Thermoplasma volcanium GSS1: one gene and its partners. The main gene of each other region encodes a partner of the protein of the gene in region 4 in a complex. Links are inferred from orthologs where the notes say so. Each region holds a gene or a part of one and is shown on either strand. Other genes may lie near its edges. The genes, in order: TVG_RS06075, rpl3p, rpl4p, TVG_RS02350 and TVG_RS01620.

What was found.
Region 1: TVG_RS02350 (region 4) and TVG_RS06075 share a complex: the UniProt entries of both Methanocaldococcus jannaschii proteins name them as parts of the 50S ribosomal subunit. The link is inferred for Thermoplasma volcanium GSS1 from one-to-one orthologs.
Region 2: TVG_RS02350 (region 4) and rpl3p share a complex: the UniProt entries of both Methanocaldococcus jannaschii proteins name them as parts of the 50S ribosomal subunit. The link is inferred for Thermoplasma volcanium GSS1 from one-to-one orthologs.
Region 3: TVG_RS02350 (region 4) and rpl4p share a complex: the UniProt entries of both Methanocaldococcus jannaschii proteins name them as parts of the 50S ribosomal subunit. The link is inferred for Thermoplasma volcanium GSS1 from one-to-one orthologs.
Region 5: TVG_RS02350 (region 4) and TVG_RS01620 share a complex: the UniProt entries of both Methanocaldococcus jannaschii proteins name them as parts of the 50S ribosomal subunit. The link is inferred for Thermoplasma volcanium GSS1 from one-to-one orthologs.

What each region holds. Positions count from the first base shown.
Region 1 is NC_002689.2:1,185,563-1,189,146, forward strand. The notes cover bases 493-3,211. They hold TVG_RS06075 (50S ribosomal protein L13), read left to right. Parts: upstream 493-1,506; coding sequence 1,507-1,917; downstream 1,918-3,211. Other genes in these bases: TVG_RS06065 (hypothetical protein), read left to right, coding at 493-798; TVG_RS06070 (50S ribosomal protein L18e), read left to right, coding at 1,133-1,501; TVG_RS06080 (30S ribosomal protein S9), read left to right, coding at 1,919-2,317; TVG_RS06085 (DNA-directed RNA polymerase subunit N), read left to right, coding at 2,323-2,541. Also shown: cyoE (heme o synthase), read left to right, coding at 1-217; more of TVG_RS06065, read left to right, coding at 262-492; TVG_RS06095 (hypothetical protein), read left to right, coding at 3,529-3,584. UniProt on the Methanocaldococcus jannaschii protein: This protein is one of the early assembly proteins of the 50S ribosomal subunit, although it is not seen to bind rRNA by itself. It is important during the early stages of 50S assembly.
Region 2 is NC_002689.2:330,426-334,228, reverse strand. Bases 1-2,938 are described here. They hold rpl3p (50S ribosomal protein L3), read right to left. Parts: upstream 1,999-2,938; coding sequence 1,003-1,998; downstream 1-1,002. Other genes in these bases: TVG_RS01700 (zinc ribbon domain-containing protein), read right to left, coding at 2,419-2,826; rpl4p (50S ribosomal protein L4), read right to left, coding at 239-994; TVG_RS01715 (50S ribosomal protein L23), read right to left, coding at 1-239. Also shown: TVG_RS01690 (site-2 protease family protein), read right to left, coding at 3,134-3,803. UniProt on the Methanocaldococcus jannaschii protein: One of the primary rRNA binding proteins, it binds directly near the 3'-end of the 23S rRNA, where it nucleates assembly of the 50S subunit.
Region 3 is NC_002689.2:332,168-335,977, reverse strand. What follows is about bases 866-3,810. They hold rpl4p (50S ribosomal protein L4), read right to left. Parts: upstream 2,744-3,810; coding sequence 1,988-2,743; downstream 866-1,987. Other genes in these bases: rpl3p (50S ribosomal protein L3), read right to left, coding at 2,752-3,747; TVG_RS01715 (50S ribosomal protein L23), read right to left, coding at 1,737-1,988; TVG_RS01720 (50S ribosomal protein L2), read right to left, coding at 1,024-1,728; TVG_RS01725 (30S ribosomal protein S19), read right to left, coding at 866-1,037. Outside these bases: TVG_RS01735 (30S ribosomal protein S3), read right to left, coding at 1-133; TVG_RS01730 (50S ribosomal protein L22), read right to left, coding at 130-576; more of TVG_RS01725, read right to left, coding at 582-865. UniProt on the Methanocaldococcus jannaschii protein: One of the primary rRNA binding proteins, this protein initially binds near the 5'-end of the 23S rRNA. It is important during the early stages of 50S assembly.
Region 4 is NC_002689.2:436,372-439,975, forward strand. Bases 268-3,006 are described here. They hold TVG_RS02350 (50S ribosomal protein L24e), read left to right. Parts: upstream 268-1,404; coding sequence 1,405-1,608; downstream 1,609-3,006. Other genes in these bases: TVG_RS08765 (SDR family oxidoreductase), read left to right, coding at 268-428; rpl7ae (50S ribosomal protein L7Ae), read left to right, coding at 820-1,185; TVG_RS02345 (30S ribosomal protein S28e), read left to right, coding at 1,196-1,405; ndk (nucleoside-diphosphate kinase), read left to right, coding at 1,608-2,051; infB (translation initiation factor IF-2), read left to right, coding at 2,029-3,006. In the rest of the region: more of TVG_RS08765, read left to right, coding at 1-267; more of infB, read left to right, coding at 3,007-3,604. UniProt on the Methanocaldococcus jannaschii protein: Binds to the 23S rRNA.
Region 5 is NC_002689.2:319,060-322,838, reverse strand. What follows is about bases 479-3,392. They hold TVG_RS01620 (50S ribosomal protein L37ae), read right to left. Parts: upstream 2,100-3,392; coding sequence 1,857-2,099; downstream 479-1,856. Other genes in these bases: rrp41 (exosome complex exonuclease Rrp41), read right to left, coding at 2,890-3,392; rrp42 (exosome complex protein Rrp42), read right to left, coding at 2,105-2,887; TVG_RS01625 (DNA-directed RNA polymerase subunit P), read right to left, coding at 1,723-1,860; TVG_RS01630 (tRNA pseudouridine(54/55) synthase Pus10), read right to left, coding at 553-1,719; TVG_RS01635 (50S ribosomal protein L21e), read right to left, coding at 479-550. In the rest of the region: TVG_RS01640 (RNA polymerase Rpb4 family protein), read right to left, coding at 1-250; more of TVG_RS01635, read right to left, coding at 254-478; more of rrp41, read right to left, coding at 3,393-3,633; exosome complex RNA-binding protein Rrp4, read right to left, coding at 3,596-3,779. UniProt on the Methanocaldococcus jannaschii protein: Binds to the 23S rRNA.

The DNA of each region.
Region 1 (3,584 bases), 750 kb from region 4 along the record:
GGTGATCCTTTTTATATTTTCAATTATTCCCGTATTCTTTAAGGCTATGCCCTACACTTATATGATTGTCGCAACGATAATCGCAATACCAATGCTTGTATACTCAGTTTTATTTGTACGAAAACCGGATAGGAAAAGTTCACTTAAGCTATTTATATATAGCAGCCCATACCTTGCAATAATATTTGTGCTGGTGTTAATATTCAAATACCTCTAGACAGCAACCTATTTTTAAATTAAAATAATACACCAAAGCACAAAATGAAACTAGAGGAATTTTTAAAAACTATAGTTAAGAAAAGAATGTACCCCGAAATAGAAGGCGGAATAGCTAACGGATTCCCGGTTATGACAACAATTGCATTATTTGCCTATTCAGAAATGATTGGCGGTCTTTGGAGAATAGTCAATGGTGAGACAGAAGAAGTTGTATTTGGGCCCGGGCAGTCAAACAAAAATTTTGCAAGCTTCCTTTCTGCAGCTGGAAAGGATTATACAAAACTTAACAGTAAAAATACTTACCGAATTATAAGGGGAGGCCTCATACACCGGTATTTCATAAGAATAAGATCCACTATAGAGATGGACACAAGCGATCCTAAGGCCATTAAAGATTACGGCTTAAATTGTGCTGTAAAGTTTCATGGGGATGAGTATGTGTACTTCAACGTAAATCAGTACTTTAAAGATATGAAAAAGACCGTTGACAAAATACTTAAAACGGCCAAGAAAAGAAATCGGCTAGAAGTTGAAATAGCTACTCACATTGATGAAACCCAATATCTAATACTAAGCTGATATATTGTTAATCCTAGGGAATGATTGACCTCTGATTCGTATACTATCCGTTCCTGAAATTATTATTGCTTGTATCCACTTTGAAGCAATAAATTGTCCGATAAGCTAATAATCATTTAGTATGCCTGAATTATATAACTATTAAATTTTTAAAATAACCATACTGTGTAGCTTAAACATATAAGTTCCACAACTTCTTAAATACTGATTCGTTATAAAATTCTAGTTTTTTCGTAACCACATAGGTATGGACCATGATTCAGAAACACATACACACGAAAGAATCATAATATTTATTAACGTCGCATTATTTGCTGTCTATCGGTGTAAGTCAATGTCATTAACCGTTACAACAAAAGAAAATGAGGCCCTAGTGAATGAAATAAGGTCATTAGTGGAGATATCTAGGCAAAATAGCGCCAAGATCTGGAGGGATATGGCAGAAAGGCTTGCTAATGGTAGAAGAAGATATGCCTCCATTAACCTATATAAAATAGACAAATTTGCGAAGGATGGGGATGTTATTGTTGTACCTGGTTCTGTTCTAGGTGTCGGCAAGATCACAAAAAAGGTGACTATCGGTGCAGTTCATTTCTCCAGGGCTGCTACCGAAAAACTAGTCCGCAGCGGATGTGCATTTATGAGCTTATCCGATGTTGCAAAAGCGAATCCGAAGGGTACCAACGTGAAAATAATGAGGTAATGTATATGAAGATAATAGATGCATCAAATACTGTTTATGGCCGATTATCCGCGTATGTCGCAAAGCAACTCCTTAACGGGGAGGAAGTAGTAATAGTTAACGCCTCTAAGGCCGTAATAACTGGAGACAGGAAATTCATTATAGACAAGTTTAAGCAGAGGCTTGACATTGGAAGTGTCAGAAAGGGTCCATATTACCCAAAAACTCCTGAAAATATACTCAGGAGATCCATAGGTGATATGCTTCCTAAAAAGATAACAAGGGGAAAAGAAGCCTTATCAAGGTGCAAAGTGTACCGCAATTTGCCAAAGAATGTTTCATCTGAAAAGATAGAGAAAGTTGATGATGTCATGACTGATAAAGTTGTTGGCATAATAACTCTTGAAGAACTATCCAAAGAATTGGGGGGTATGTAATATGGATTATGTAATTACTACAGGCAAGAGAAAAACCGCAGTTGCAAGAGCGGTTGTTAAAAAAGGGAAAGGGATCATAACAATAAACGGAACGCCAGCAGAACTTTATCCTGTTGAAGTACTTAGAAATAAGATTCTTGAGCCTGTAAAACTCGCTGAAGATAAAGCAAAAGGAATAGATGTTACAGTCAAAGTAAAGGGTGGAGGAGTGACCGGCCAGGCTGATGCTTCTCGGACAGCCATAGCAAGGGGTATTGTAAAATTCCTACAGGATAATGAGCTCGAAAACCTGTTCAGGCAATACGATCGTACATTAATAGTCAATGATGTAAGGATAAAACTGCCGAAGAAGCCCGGTGGCCGTGGTGCCAGAGCTAAAAAACAAAAATCTTACAGGTGAGGAAATTGATTATACCTGTAAGATGTTTTAGCTGCGGCAGAGTTATCGCTTCGGATTACGGCAGATACCTGAGGAGAATAAACGAAATAAGATCTGAAGGCAGAGAACCTACCGCAGAAGAAATCGAAAAGATATTTGATGATCTAGGGGTAGAGAGGTACTGCTGCAGACGCATGATAATATCACACGTCGATCTCATAAACGAAATAATGCCGTTTTCTTAAGGGGCCGTGGGGTAGCTTGGTATCCTGCCAGCTTGGGGTGCTGGTGACTTGAGTTCAATTCTCAACGGCCCCATACTTGTTTACTAGGGGATACATTGTTCATATGATTAATTTTTTTCTGAAATATTTCTAATATATAGTTTCATCAACGAGTATCTAGCAGTTCCTTGGATTTCAATGTTCAAAGTGAGTATATTCAGTATCTTGCACCAGTTCCATTAATTATAGCAGGTATTCTCGCTTAATATCACTTTGCTGGAAGGATACATATTTTCACCGATGCGGTTGTCCTGAATATCTTGTACTATTATTCCCAAAAAAAATTTTTTATATTTCGACAGTTTGTTCTTGTCAATTCTTGAATTGTATGCCAATATTGGGTTAATAATAGGGATTATTGCAATTACTTCTTATAAATCTAAAGGGAAAAGAAGTAAAACCTATTACAGAATCGCTTAGGCGTATTCATCAGGGATTGTTGCCTTTTTAATGATCATCTTCTACGCATACCCTTACATTTACTAATATTGGACTTATTTTAGATGTACGTTTGTTATTACGTTGTCTCTCTTCTCTGCACTCATTTAGATTGATGATAGTTTTATTCTGATTTTGGCATACAGGATAACTGTATAGTCAAATATATCGTATAATATTATTTCATGATCGACTATTTTATTTGTATATGAGAATAAAATGGGTAATTTTTAAGTCTTATGCATATCCTTCCATACCTATCTAAATCAATTCCTCTTTTCTTGTACCTGGGTTTTTCTGCCTATTGCTAGATGAGTATACAGTTCCAGACAATAGTTTCTAGCAAACCAGTAAAGTGCAAGTATTTCTACGTTTTTATACTTGATATTTAATTAAATAATTATTATATTTTAGTATATTGTCAAAATTAGTTAAAAGATGTAGGTTTATATCTTTTTATAACGAGAATAAACTATTTATTTAAGTAATTGATTATGACATGTGGAGTAAATGAACACAAATTTAATATTCGATCAGAAGAAAAATATAACTGCACTTACCCTATT
Region 2 (3,803 bases), 110 kb from region 4 along the record:
ATTCTCTCCGCTATCTCCTCAGCGGAATATTCCTTCGCTAGCTTAACTATAGCCTTCTTCCCTTTTTTTGTTATCAGTATGTTTATACCTTCGACTTTTACAGAGAACCTACTCTCAACTTCTCTTTTTATGTCTTCCTTCGTTGCCTTCCTATCGACTATTAAGGTTAGTTTATTTTCCTTCTCTGCCAGCAATGCAGTCTTCTCAGTGGATACCGGTGATAATATAACGTCTCCCATTACGCATTCGCCTCCCTTAGCTTCTCAATTGCACTTTCAGTATATACGGTAAGCCTACCTCCAACCCCTCCCGGCGCTAGCTTCCTTATACTCAACGAATCCATTGACGCAACGTCTACACCCGGAAGAGACTTAAACACCTTAAGCGAGACCGAATCGGTTCCAACTATCAACAGGCTTTTAGGGACCTTGTACCTTCTATTTCTCATCTTACCACGTCCAGCCCGTATGTGTTTACCTTCCTTTGATCTAAGTATATCCTCATACAGTCCTATTGATTTAAGTAAATTAACCGCGTCTTTCGTTTTCTTAATTCCTGAAACAGCATCTTCTACTACAACAGGCAATGGCAAAGATTCACTAAATCTATGACCTCTCTTCCTTACAGCATCAGCGGATGCGGTCATAGCTATTGCGCTGAATTTTGCCATCTTTCTTTCCTTTTCATTTATCCCTACATAGAGTTTCTTTGTGCTTCTCGGAGAATGAGCGCTTTTACCGCCAACTGCACTAGCTATACCTACGACCCTAGATCCACCAGCAATCCTTGGCATTCTAGATATCCCAAGACCTGGCTTGGTTGTATGACCCACCCTCCTCAATCCAGCAAGAGGAGACGAACCATACGGTTGACGAAGTGAAAGTGATATAGCTCTGAAAGCCTTTCGAATTAAGTCTTCTCTAACACTATAGTTAAATATTTCAGGGAGGTCTATCTCACCTCTCTTTTCACCATTTATTGAATATATAGGCACCTTCGTATTCAATCACCTTGCTTAGATTCTAATGATATGTAATCAAGCTTGACATTATCTATATCCGGTACTTTCTGCCTAGCCGGATCTCTCATCTTTATAAGCCTCTTGGCAGGGCCAGGGACAGATCCAAACAATAGGACATAGTCATTTTTTACGAGGCCATAGTGGAGAAAACCGCCTCTCACATTTATTGTATCCGCATCTTCCCCCTTCGAATATTTAAGAACTCTAACATTGCTTATTGTTCTTTGCTGGTACCCCATCTGACCTGCCTGAGGCACAGTATTCCTAACCCAATCTGGATGCCACGGGCCCAGCGTACCAATCATTCTCCTATGCTTCCTATTCTTGCGAGGGAGGAGTTTTACACCAAATCTCTGAACGTGACCCGTGAATCCTTTACCCTTAGTAACTGACAAAACGTCTACAAATTTTCCAGGTTTAGAAAAGTCTTCGAATCTTATTGTTTTTCCGAGATGTGCCGTAGCGTATTCAAATCTTTCCTTCACAGAATTTCCTCCACCTATCCTTAGTTCAAATATCTCTGGTTTCTTTGATGGGATCCCAGGTACATCCTTATTTCTTGTAGCGACTATTAACCTTACATCTGCATATGTTTCAGGGACAGGCTTCTCTTTTACTTCCTTAAATGTTGTGATTTTTTTGAACAGCTCCTTATCGAGGTTTTGCGTCCATTTTTCGTATACCACAACCATATTTCCTTCTTCATCCTCGTCATATAGCCTTATCCCTATGACGTCTAGGGGTGGAACCTCGATTACCGTAACAGGAACAAATATAGGTTGACCTGCTGTAACACTGGTTTTTCTGTAGTCTACCATTTCTACGTGCGTCATTCCTACCTTGAACCCAGCGAATCCCTGTACCTTTACAGGTCCTGATATCTCGGGCCAGCTCCTTATCCTTGGTTCTATACTTTTTGCCCTTACCCTAGGGTAATAGGCCATTGATCCTCTTCTCGAATGATGAGGCGTTGCCATCTAATTTCACCACCATATACCGTTACACGCTGCAGCTAGGTCTAAAATATCATTAGACCAGCAGCAATGGGACCATATGGTTGCCCAATGCGTGTATGGCTTTACGGCCTCCTTAACCTGTTAAGATCCGGAGGCCCTAAAGACAGCTCATTTTGAGCACTTTATGTCGGAATGCAATCACAGTTATTAATCTTTCTAGTCTAGTGCTTTTTGAAATAATAAGCACAAATCTGCACCGTGTTCTTTGATAATTTTAGTTTCACTGCTATTTGAATATAGATAAATCCCTATCATACAGGATAAAGTTTTTATATCGTATTCTCTGGATCACGCACAATATACGAATTTCTATAGTATTTAAATCCATTTGCAAATCAAGAAGAGACATCAAAAAATGGCAGCATGCGTTTATGGGCTTTGTCAAATATCCATTGATATTTGGCTTCCTGCCATCTGCTCCACATCTTTTGACTGCTTCACAGCTTCACCTGGCAGGCCTTTATGGGATCGTTTCAGACATGTCCGATACCTGAATGCAATGTTTATGCATGCATTCACATCACGGTCTATCTCAATACCGCAGGAATCACACTTCAGGATCCTGCCATGCTCTATTCTGGCCAGAGTATCACATACCGAGCACATCCTGCTGGTGTTCCTTGTTTCCTTTCTTGTCAGCTCTATGGCAGGAAGGCCTTCCCATGATGCCTTATACATTACCTGGGATGCAAGCATCCCATATGGAAACGCATTCTTAAGAATGAATCTGTAATTATTCCCTTTTCCATCGCCCTTCTTTGTAATCTTATTTATTCCCCCAATTCTCAATCATAATATTTATCGTGAAATTGACCATATCAGTAAACTTATGCATAAGCACCTTCAGGTTACCAGAAGGATAGAAATACTGTTTTACGGCCTTGAAAGCCTATACAAATACATATACCACTATCATACATAAATTTACAAGTCAAATGATTAATAAATCAACTAAGATTTGCAAATGTCCATTTATGAAAAGATTATTATCCCATTTTGATATGTAGCAAAAGAAGCCCTGTGGTGTAGCGGCCAAGCATTATGGGCTCTGGACCCATCGACGGCAGTTCGAATCTGCCCAGGGCTATTCTCGTTTTCAAATTATTCTTGGTATAACTATTTCCCACAGTATTAGAAAGAAAACAATAAAACTAAGAAAGTACATTACCTGATTCACTGTCTTTTCGCTTCTCAAAGATTTTATGTGGCGGCCCCATATTGTCAAGGTATCCTTGAAGAACTGACCTCCATCGAAGAACGCAAACGGCAATGCGTTAGTTATCCCCAATACAATATTTATCCAGAACATCCAAAATAGTATATTTACAGTACCCCAAAACAGCGTTGGATTAACAGGAACAGAGAACATGCTTGCCAGCGAAACTGGAACAGGGTTGAGACCGTAAAATGGTAACCCTATAGATGTGATAAAGCCGTCAATTGGATTAGCATAAATTTCTTTTAAAAATATGATATTCCTGAGCTCGTTTAAAGGATAACCGCTTATTCCCATATATGAAACCGAAACACCTATAAAGCTCTGATTTTTGTAAATTACACTGTTAGCTGATGGATCATACTGCTGATAGTAACTATATTTAGATGCTGTTACCATAGTATAGGATTGCAGGCTATATGATGGCAGCTCTAGTATCTTCATAGAAATATGAGTCCCAGGTTTTATAGAATTGAGTACATCATCAAGAGTTGTAAGATTGTATATTGTTTTATTATCGATAGAGAGTATAACAGAGTTTCCCGGCACT
Region 3 (3,810 bases), 100 kb from region 4 along the record:
GAGTTATGTTAGTACCGAATGGGGTCCTTTTCATGCTCATTTTTCCAAATCCAGCGTTCTCAGTTTCCTTCACAAGATACTCGTAAACAAGGAGCCTCTTTACCGCCTCGTTAACGAATTTCCTCTCCTTCATTGATCTCCCTCCGTAACTATAACCTCAAGGTTTATTAGATCCTTGAAGTTCGCGCCAGCCCTCCCATAGGCTTTTGGCGTATACTTTTTTATCATCCTTCCCTTATTGGCAGCGACGTGCTTAATTATGAGGCTATCTGTATTCATTCCCTTAAATTCGGCATTGTTTTCTACATTAGAAAGCAAATCAATAAAGACCTTAGCCGCCTTGACTGGGTACCTTCCAGGCCCTTTGCCCGGCCTATGTGATACAGAATCTAGGTATCTAAAGTATGGTATGGCATATTTTTTACTGACGACATCTTCAAGTATCTGCTTCGCGTAGTCAAGCTTCATTCCCCTTATGTGATGCGCTATATTTACAGCATCCTTCAGTGATATATCAGCCTCTACTATCCTAGCTCTTGCGTTGTTCTCATCCACACTCATCGAGTAACCCTTCATAGCAATCACTTCAATGGCATGAACTTAGATGAACGGGTTGCGCCAACACCCGGTCCTGAGTGCTTTACTTCCTTTCTCGTCATCACAAATTCCCCGAGGTAATGCCCAATCATTTCCGGCTTTATCTCGAACTTGGAATAACTGTTGCCATTGTAAACTTCGACTATTTTACCTACGTAGCTTGGTAATATTATAACATCTCTTACGTGAGTCTTTATGTCGTCATAATCCCCTTCAAGTTTTTCTACAAGTTTCTTCTGGTCGTGGTTCATTTCCCTAGAGAGTGATCTTCTTGCTCTGGCAGGAAGTATCTTTATAAGTTCTTCTAAGCTCATTTCCTGTAGTTGTTCTAGTGTGTAACCCTTGTAACTGAACTCCTTAGCTCTGCCAGTAGTAACTTTCCTTGACTTTCTGGCCTTTCTCTTTATGGACTTTACCGAACCTTGCTTATTTACTACCATTTACCTTCCTCCTTTTAGGTGAAAGCCTGCCCACTTTTCTCCCTGGCGGGGCATTCCTACCAACAGTGCTTGGCCTTCCTACATGTTGATGGTTTCCACCACCATGCGGGTGATTTACAGCGTTCATGGCCACGCCTCTAACCGTGTACGGCCTCTTCGCCTTACTCCTCAGATAATGAACATGAGTACCTGCCTTCAGTATTGGAGCATCTATAATTCCTGAAGCTGCTACTACTCCAACAGTAGCGCGGCATCTTGGATCGAAATCCCTCATAGAACCAGAAGGCAACTTCAAAGTAACTCTACTTCCATGCGAGACAACAAGTGCAAAAGTACCTGCGCTTCTGCAAAATTCACCCCCATCTCCAGGACTGCTCTCTATGTTGTAGACGTAACTCCCATCAGGTATATTGGCTAGAACTGTTGTAGTACCCGGATTAATTGTATCTACATTCCCGGCAACTATCTTCTGCCCAACATAGGCACCTGTAAAAGCAATCTGATACACTTTCTTTCCAGTTGAATCTACGAGTTCAAGAAGTGGTGAATTCCTGCCAGGTGCGTGGATAATGTCTTTAACTACATATTCGCCTGGTTTCAAGTGCTTAACATCTACGACATGCCTATGGCTAGGGCTTCTGTAAACGAGACTTCCATGGCCTCTCCTTTGTGGGATTATATGTTTACCCATAATTCACCTCAAAACACACCTATTCTCTCCGCTATCTCCTCAGCGGAATATTCCTTCGCTAGCTTAACTATAGCCTTCTTCCCTTTTTTTGTTATCAGTATGTTTATACCTTCGACTTTTACAGAGAACCTACTCTCAACTTCTCTTTTTATGTCTTCCTTCGTTGCCTTCCTATCGACTATTAAGGTTAGTTTATTTTCCTTCTCTGCCAGCAATGCAGTCTTCTCAGTGGATACCGGTGATAATATAACGTCTCCCATTACGCATTCGCCTCCCTTAGCTTCTCAATTGCACTTTCAGTATATACGGTAAGCCTACCTCCAACCCCTCCCGGCGCTAGCTTCCTTATACTCAACGAATCCATTGACGCAACGTCTACACCCGGAAGAGACTTAAACACCTTAAGCGAGACCGAATCGGTTCCAACTATCAACAGGCTTTTAGGGACCTTGTACCTTCTATTTCTCATCTTACCACGTCCAGCCCGTATGTGTTTACCTTCCTTTGATCTAAGTATATCCTCATACAGTCCTATTGATTTAAGTAAATTAACCGCGTCTTTCGTTTTCTTAATTCCTGAAACAGCATCTTCTACTACAACAGGCAATGGCAAAGATTCACTAAATCTATGACCTCTCTTCCTTACAGCATCAGCGGATGCGGTCATAGCTATTGCGCTGAATTTTGCCATCTTTCTTTCCTTTTCATTTATCCCTACATAGAGTTTCTTTGTGCTTCTCGGAGAATGAGCGCTTTTACCGCCAACTGCACTAGCTATACCTACGACCCTAGATCCACCAGCAATCCTTGGCATTCTAGATATCCCAAGACCTGGCTTGGTTGTATGACCCACCCTCCTCAATCCAGCAAGAGGAGACGAACCATACGGTTGACGAAGTGAAAGTGATATAGCTCTGAAAGCCTTTCGAATTAAGTCTTCTCTAACACTATAGTTAAATATTTCAGGGAGGTCTATCTCACCTCTCTTTTCACCATTTATTGAATATATAGGCACCTTCGTATTCAATCACCTTGCTTAGATTCTAATGATATGTAATCAAGCTTGACATTATCTATATCCGGTACTTTCTGCCTAGCCGGATCTCTCATCTTTATAAGCCTCTTGGCAGGGCCAGGGACAGATCCAAACAATAGGACATAGTCATTTTTTACGAGGCCATAGTGGAGAAAACCGCCTCTCACATTTATTGTATCCGCATCTTCCCCCTTCGAATATTTAAGAACTCTAACATTGCTTATTGTTCTTTGCTGGTACCCCATCTGACCTGCCTGAGGCACAGTATTCCTAACCCAATCTGGATGCCACGGGCCCAGCGTACCAATCATTCTCCTATGCTTCCTATTCTTGCGAGGGAGGAGTTTTACACCAAATCTCTGAACGTGACCCGTGAATCCTTTACCCTTAGTAACTGACAAAACGTCTACAAATTTTCCAGGTTTAGAAAAGTCTTCGAATCTTATTGTTTTTCCGAGATGTGCCGTAGCGTATTCAAATCTTTCCTTCACAGAATTTCCTCCACCTATCCTTAGTTCAAATATCTCTGGTTTCTTTGATGGGATCCCAGGTACATCCTTATTTCTTGTAGCGACTATTAACCTTACATCTGCATATGTTTCAGGGACAGGCTTCTCTTTTACTTCCTTAAATGTTGTGATTTTTTTGAACAGCTCCTTATCGAGGTTTTGCGTCCATTTTTCGTATACCACAACCATATTTCCTTCTTCATCCTCGTCATATAGCCTTATCCCTATGACGTCTAGGGGTGGAACCTCGATTACCGTAACAGGAACAAATATAGGTTGACCTGCTGTAACACTGGTTTTTCTGTAGTCTACCATTTCTACGTGCGTCATTCCTACCTTGAACCCAGCGAATCCCTGTACCTTTACAGGTCCTGATATCTCGGGCCAGCTCCTTATCCTTGGTTCTATACTTTTTGCCCTTACCCTAGGGTAATAGGCCATTGATCCTCTTCTCGAATGATGAGGCGTTGCCATCTAATTTCACCACCATATACCGTTACACGCTGCAGCTAGGTCTAAAATATCATTAGACCAGCA
Region 4 (3,604 bases):
AGGTGAATGTAGAGAGCCATTATTTTATTACGCAGGCTGTGAGCAAGCACATGATCGAAAAGGGAATCAAAGGTCGAATTTTAATAATGAGTTCGATAAGTGGACGCGTAGGAGGAGAATTTCAGACTCACTACACAACGACAAAATCAGCTCTGAATGGATTCATGCATTCAGTAGCGATAGTACTTGGTAGATATGGGATACTCGTAAATAGCCTAGAACCTGGGACAATAACTACTGATATAAATAAAGACGATCTTTCTAACGAAGAGAAAAGGAAATACATGGAGAGAAGGACTGTAGTAGGGAGGCTGGGTGATCCAGAAGATATGGTTGCACCAGCTCTCTTCTTAGTCTCCGACGATAATACCTATGTAACTGGCTCCGAGCTGCTTGCCGATGGAGGCATGTTTATAAATTTACAGTAAATTTCCTAATTTTTTTATCACTCTTAGACTTTTTTTCATTGACCTTAGGACAAGTGTATTTTCAGGCGCTGGGAGGGAGATTTGAACTCCCGAGCTCTAATGAGCACAGGTTTTCCAGACCTGCGCCTTACCAGGCTAGGCTATCCCAGCAATAGACCCAGCAGATTTTCCTTTATTATACGTAAATTTATAAAGTTTCCCCAATGGGGCATAACGTTGCACAAGCTAAATTCTAAAGCGTTATATATGAGCTCACAATCCCATCATACTCTAACATTTAACCTTAGCCTGCCCTCGATACATAGGTATCTAACGGGCCTCAAATAAAATAAATATATGATTGGCATTAAGGTTAAGTTTAGAAGATTTAAAAGTGAAGGAGGTAATTGAAATGGAGAAAAGCTATGTAAAGTTTGAAACTCCCGAAGATGTTTCGCAGAAGGCTCTTGACCTTGTGGAAAGTGCGTTCAGGAGCGGAAAGATCAAGAAAGGTACAAACGAAGTAATAAAGTCGATAGAACGCGGGGAAAGTAAGCTGGTAGTCATAGCAGAGGATGTAAACCCACCTGAGGTTGTGTACTATTTGCCTTCCCTATGTGAGGATAAGAAAGTACCTTATGTATACGTCAAAAAGAAGGCAGACCTTGGATCAAAAGTTGGAATTGCATCTGCAGCATCGGTGTCGATTGTTGACTACGGCAAGAACGAGGAACTTTATAAGTCCATAGTCTCCGCCGTAGAACAGTTGAAGAAGTAAGGTGAAGTAGATGCCTAATGAGGCGACCCCAGCAGAAGTTGTTGAAATAATCGGCCGGACAGGGATGACTGGAGAGGCAACAACTGTAAAAGTGAGAATACTCTCCGGGAGAGATCAGGGCAGGATAATAGCTAGAAACGTGCTCGGGCCAGTAAGGGTTGGCGACATCCTCATGCTCATGGAGACTGCAAGGGAAGCTAAGAAGCTATCTATAAGGTGATTGTGTTGGCAAGGACATGCAGCTTCTGCGGGAAAACCATAGAACCCGGCACGGGCATAATGTACGTACGGAAGGACGGAGCAATACTCTATTTCTGCTCCAATAAGTGCAAAAAGAACATGATTGGTCTCAACAGGGTTCCAAGATACGTAAGGTGGACTAACGAATATCACGAACTCAAGAAGATGAGGACTAGATCATAATGGATCGAACACTCGTTTTACTTAAGCCAGATGCAGTTAAACGGCGCCTTGTCGGGAAGATAATAGAAAGGTTCGAGGAAAAAGGCTTAAAGATAGTTGCAATGAAATTCATGCAGATGACAAAGGACCAGGCTAAAACCCACTATTCTGTGCATCAAAATAAACCATTTTTCAATGATCTGGTAAATTACATAACTTCTGGTCCAATAGTTGCGATGATACTTGAAGGCGCCCACGCGATTGAAATTGTAAGGTTAATGAGCGGGGCCACTGACGGATCGAAGGCACAACCCGGTACTATCCGCGGTGATTATTCTATGGGCATCGAAAAGAATATAATACACGCTTCTGATTCGCTTGAAGCGTATAATCATGAAATGCCTATCTTCTTTAGTGATAATGAGATTATAGAATGGGCCTATGGAGACGAAGTCATCTACTAGCCTTCCTGCAAAGAAATTACGGCAACCTATAGTATGTGTTCTTGGCCATGTCGACCATGGCAAGACCACTCTTTTGGATATAATTAGAGGTACAGCTGTAGCCAATAAAGAGCCTGGTGGCATAACTCAAAGGATAGCTGCCACGACGGTTGACATAAACAAGATTTTAAAGGCCACCGAAAAGTTAAACAATAAAGGGATGAAGATACCAGGCCTTCTCTTCATAGATACGCCTGGCCATGTTGCGTTTTCCAATATGAGGGCGCGGGGCGGAGCCTTAGCGGATATAGCCGTCCTTGTGATAGACATTAATGAAGGTATAATGCCGCAGACAGTTGAGTCTATAGACATACTTAAAAAGTTCAAAACACCTTTTATAATAGCTGCCAATAAGATCGATCTCATACCCTTCTTTACAGATGTTAAGACTAATCTTTTCACTGAATTTATCAGGAAGCAGAGACAGGAATACGTCAACGAGCTCGACGCCAGAATATACAATATAGTTAACAAGCTCTACGAATACGGGCTTAACTCAGACCGCTTTGACAGGATATCCGATTTTACCAAGACCATCGCCATAGTACCAGTGAGTGCAAAGAAAAACATAGGCGTACCTGAGATACTGATGGTTTTGGCTGGTCTTGCTCAGCGCTTCCTTGAAAGTGAAATCGAATATAAGGACATAAACGGCCACGCCACTATAATTGAGGTTAGGCGTGAAGAATCTGCTGGAATAGCCCTTGACGCAGTACTTTACCAGGGCACAATTTCGGTAGGCGATACCGTTGCAGTAAATACAAAAACAGGCCCGGTAACTACTAAGGTTAAGGCGCTATTCGTAAATACGGGAAAGAGCCAGAGATCCCTCAAAGAAGTAGAGACTGTTTCTGCGGCCGAAGGAATAAGGGTGCTTATCAGTGACAAGCTAGACGTTATATCGGGTTCTCCTCTGATAGTGGTCAAAGGAAACATGGAACAAGTCATGAAAGAGATCGAGGAAGCATCGAAGGTAGACATTCCCCTAGACGAAAACGGTATATACGTCAAGGCAGAAGCTATAGGTTCACTTGAAGCTATAAGTTATGAGCTGAATAAACAGGGGATAAAGATCCGTGCAGCTGCAGTCGGCGACATCACGAAGAGAGATGTGATGGATGTACAGACCTTGCAGGATCCACTTAACCGCATAATAATTGGCTTTAATGTGTCGATACTGCCGGAAGCAAAAGATGCTATAGAATCATCGGATGTTGGTGTCATAACGGGTGACATAATCTATAAGATCGTTGAGGATACGCAGAAATGGATAGAAGAGCGGAAAAAGCAGCTTAGCCAGAAGAGGAAGGAGGCGATGCCTGTACCGGCAAAGATAAGGATACTTCCACAGTACATTTTCAGGGCATCGAAACCGGTCATAGTAGGGATCCGCGTAGAAACGGGCCAGATTAAAGTTGGGGACAATCTTATACGATCGGATGGAAAATACGCAGGCACAATAAAGAGCATCCGTAACGATGAGGTTAGCGTACGATATCAGGACGCGCCTGCAG
Region 5 (3,779 bases), 120 kb from region 4 along the record:
CGTTGTAAGTTGAAAGTATAGATGTTATATCTGCCGGGGTCCCCGGTTTAAGATCAAGAATTTTCACAATAACTTTTTCTGGCAGCTTAGCTATTCCAGAAATATCCCCCTTTACCCTATCTATTACAGAAGGATCTACTCTTGAGAATTTGCCAGCATACTCTAAGTTTTCTTTTTCCATGTCGGTCAGCTGTTCTTTTTTCGACAGTATATTGTAAACTTCGGGTATGCTGATATACTTTTTCTCCATTTTTCATCCTTTTATTCTTTTGAGGTGCACTGGAGAAGCTATCACGTACTTTGTAAGGCTCCCCACTTTTACACCCACCTTATAGCAATTTCCTTGAGCTCCTTCAACAATACCTGTATAGCCTTGGAACCTGTGATAAGGCATGCCGTTGTGGACTGAAGGCTCTATATCTATTGCAACACGATCTCCAGGCGAGAACTCTTGCATCATCCTTCCTATTATTGACTTCTTCCGTTCTTCCTTGCTCTTAGTAAGCTTCCTTCTTGACCCTGATCTGGGTCCGTGCGACATTTTAACCATTACTATTCACCTCTGCATATTTTAATGACATCCAGTTCTTTAACATTCAATTGAGACCCGTATTTTGACGAGAGTGATGGATTGGTTCTCCCACTGTCTCCACTGATCAACTCCTTTATGTATGTTCCTGCCTCTGCCTGAACTACTATTTCAGCTTCCTTGCCTTCTACAGCAACTAGCTCCATCCTTTCAATTTTTCTTGTCCTTATTAGGTCTGATCTTCGCTGGGCAACCCTTAATGGTGTTCTTTGATAAATATTTTTTCCGTTCATTTCAGTACAGGCTTCCTCGAGCTTAAGTTTATCTATATCTGTATCTCCTTCGATTATGCAATCATATACCTTGGAGTGTTTCTCCTCCTTTATCTCCTTTACGGTCTTGCGGTCAACGAAACTTAGGTCAAATATTTCGACGCCCTTCATAGATCGGTTAACTGTCTCCGATAGAATACTGAGATCAAAGGTTCTCATAATAGGCGCTTCTACTTCAATGACGAATTCCCTTCCATTCCCGAGCATCCTAACATCCACATCTTCTCTACCTGAACCATGCAAGTAGTAATTCTTGCCACCTGCTATCCTCAATGCAGCTTCGCCTATAATGCTTTCAATAGAATCCCCATCCTTCTTGTGTATCCACCTAGTTTGTGGCATATCCCTCCTATATTTTCTGTATTTCCCGTATATAAAAAGGCTTTTTATGGATACATTTACAAACTCGTATTCGACATTAACAGCAATAGTAATATCAGGGTCTTCTTTCCTATACTCTTTCCCTGTCTTAGCTGTTATATATTTTCCGAATTCCCTATTAAACTCCTTCTTTATTGATTCACCATGTGCACCGAATGCCTCTTGGATCTTGTTTTCAAGTTCTATCCATTCTTTGGGAAATACAGAACCTACTACGAAAGTGGAATATTCAATTTCTTTGAGTTTATCCTCTACAAGTGAAAGAAAAACGGAAAATTTATCAAATATACCGTGGCAAATCTCACAGTTCTGCGGATCGGCAAAATTGAATTCCGGATCGTTCTTTTCACATTTTATAGAAAATTCAAGCATCGAGCCCCTTTCCAAATTAGTGAGCCCGGTCCCAACCATAGCGAAAATTCTGCCTGCGCATCTCCTGCAGATAGGATAGGAGGCAAGATCCGAAAGGCTTACCATCTTTTATCTTGCTTTAATCGTTTTTTCAATGCTAGGCCTCTCCTTTACAAATACCCTGGAACCGCATTCACATTCTATTTCTGTGGTTCCCATGGTCTTTTCAAGAGGCCTGCCACACCTAACACATTTATATTCAGTCATCCTTCTACCACTTTTACCTCATAAGCAGGGTTATATGCCCCGCCTGCAAATTTATAACCGCAGTGCCTGCAGACCCAAATACCGGCTGCTAGTCTCTTTACCCTCTTCTTCTTGCAGGACGGGCATGTATACAGTGCTATCTTCTGCTTGTAAATTTCGTTCCATTCCTTCCGAATAGTTACTCCATACCTAGGACCAAACCTTCCCGCTGCCCCTACCTTCAATGTTCTCTTTGACATTTATGTCACCTGAAATACTTCTCCCTAATATTTTTGCCTACTTTAAGGGACATTTTTATTGCTTTCTTAACGTCATCGAGAGTGAATACTCCTATTTCACCTTTTTGCATAGCCCTTATATGTCCATCTTCAGTTGTAGTAACTGTAATTCGACCACCGCAAATTTGATCTTCTTCCAGCGAAGGATCGCAAACGAGGGTATCACCTATCTTTACCATGGTAACAGATATAGGCGTATTGACGACAGGCAACTTGAAATCTTCACCGCCTTCTCTAGATGCAGGGACAATAGCATTCCTGAGTGCAGAAACAGCCGCGATAGTACACGCATCAATAAGATTACCATCATAGTCAAGAACGTTTATGTCGAGGAAGACGATCCATACCTTCTTGCCCTGTTCGATAACAAGTTTGTCAGGGCTTATCATCTTGCTCTCCCTTATACCTCTATCGACAACCCTTGAAACTTCTATTGCTAGATCATTTGGAGGGCCAGCCTCGAAGCTAGGAAATGCTATTGGGAGAAGCTCAACGTTAGTCGTGAGTACTCCTTGATCCGGTGTGTCCGGGAATGGCTCCCCCGCCTCAATCTTAACACCCGCTACAACCCTCGTCTTGCCGAGGGCAACATAGGCTGATCCATTTGCCCTTGGTACGTAGTTTTCGATTATCGTTATTTCTCTAAATTCATCGGGTAGACGGCCATCGATCCTCTTTCCACCTTTCATTGTGGTAAGTATATAGTTCTTCCTGATCTCGGATAGTATTTCAGCAGACTCTTTAACCATTCTTATTCACCCCCTTCTATGCCCTCTATCTTATACTTATTAAGAAGGGCGTTTCTCTGTATCTGAGATATCTTCTTAGTAGCCTCTATGATCATTGATGTTGCCTCATAGAATTCATCTTCCGTCACATCACCATCCATTTGCAGAAGTACTATTTCACCTGTTTTAGGCATAATAGCCATAGGTATGTCTGCCTCACCGAAGTTATCTTCTTCCTTCGATAGATCAAGCACGATGTGTCCATCCACCTTTCCAGCTGTGCACCCGACGACCATATCCCTCATTGGAATGCCTGCGTCTGCAAGTGCAACTGTAGCTGCAGTTAATCCAGCGATTCTAGTGCCAGCGTCAGCCTGCAATACCTCAATATATACATCTATTTCAGCCCTCGGGAATTGTTCAATCATAATGGACGAACTTAAGGCTTCAGAAATGACTTTTGATATTTCCATTGTTCTCCTATCTGGGCCAGGCCGCTTTCTTTCATCAACTGAAAATGCGGCCATGTTGTATCTGGCTTTAACAACCGCATGATCTATATCCTGCGAGTGCTTCGGATAAGCTTCCTTTGGACCATACACACCTACTATTATTTTATTGCCTCCCCATTCTATGTATGCCGATCCATCAGCTCTGTTTAATACACCTGCTTCGATCTTTATGGGCCTAAGTTCATTGAATGATCTTCCATCGAGCCTTAGGTTATCTTCATTGATTAGCTTTATCTTGCTGGTTTCCGTCTTTATCACCCCTTAGTTCTTTCAAAAAACTCTCAACACGTACAGTTAGGCCCTCAGTATGGGCCTCACGTTCTATCATCTCAATAGCCGCTATGGCCATGGTCACACCTTCAATTGGACCGTCGATCCATATAAGGCCGTTCTGACCGATT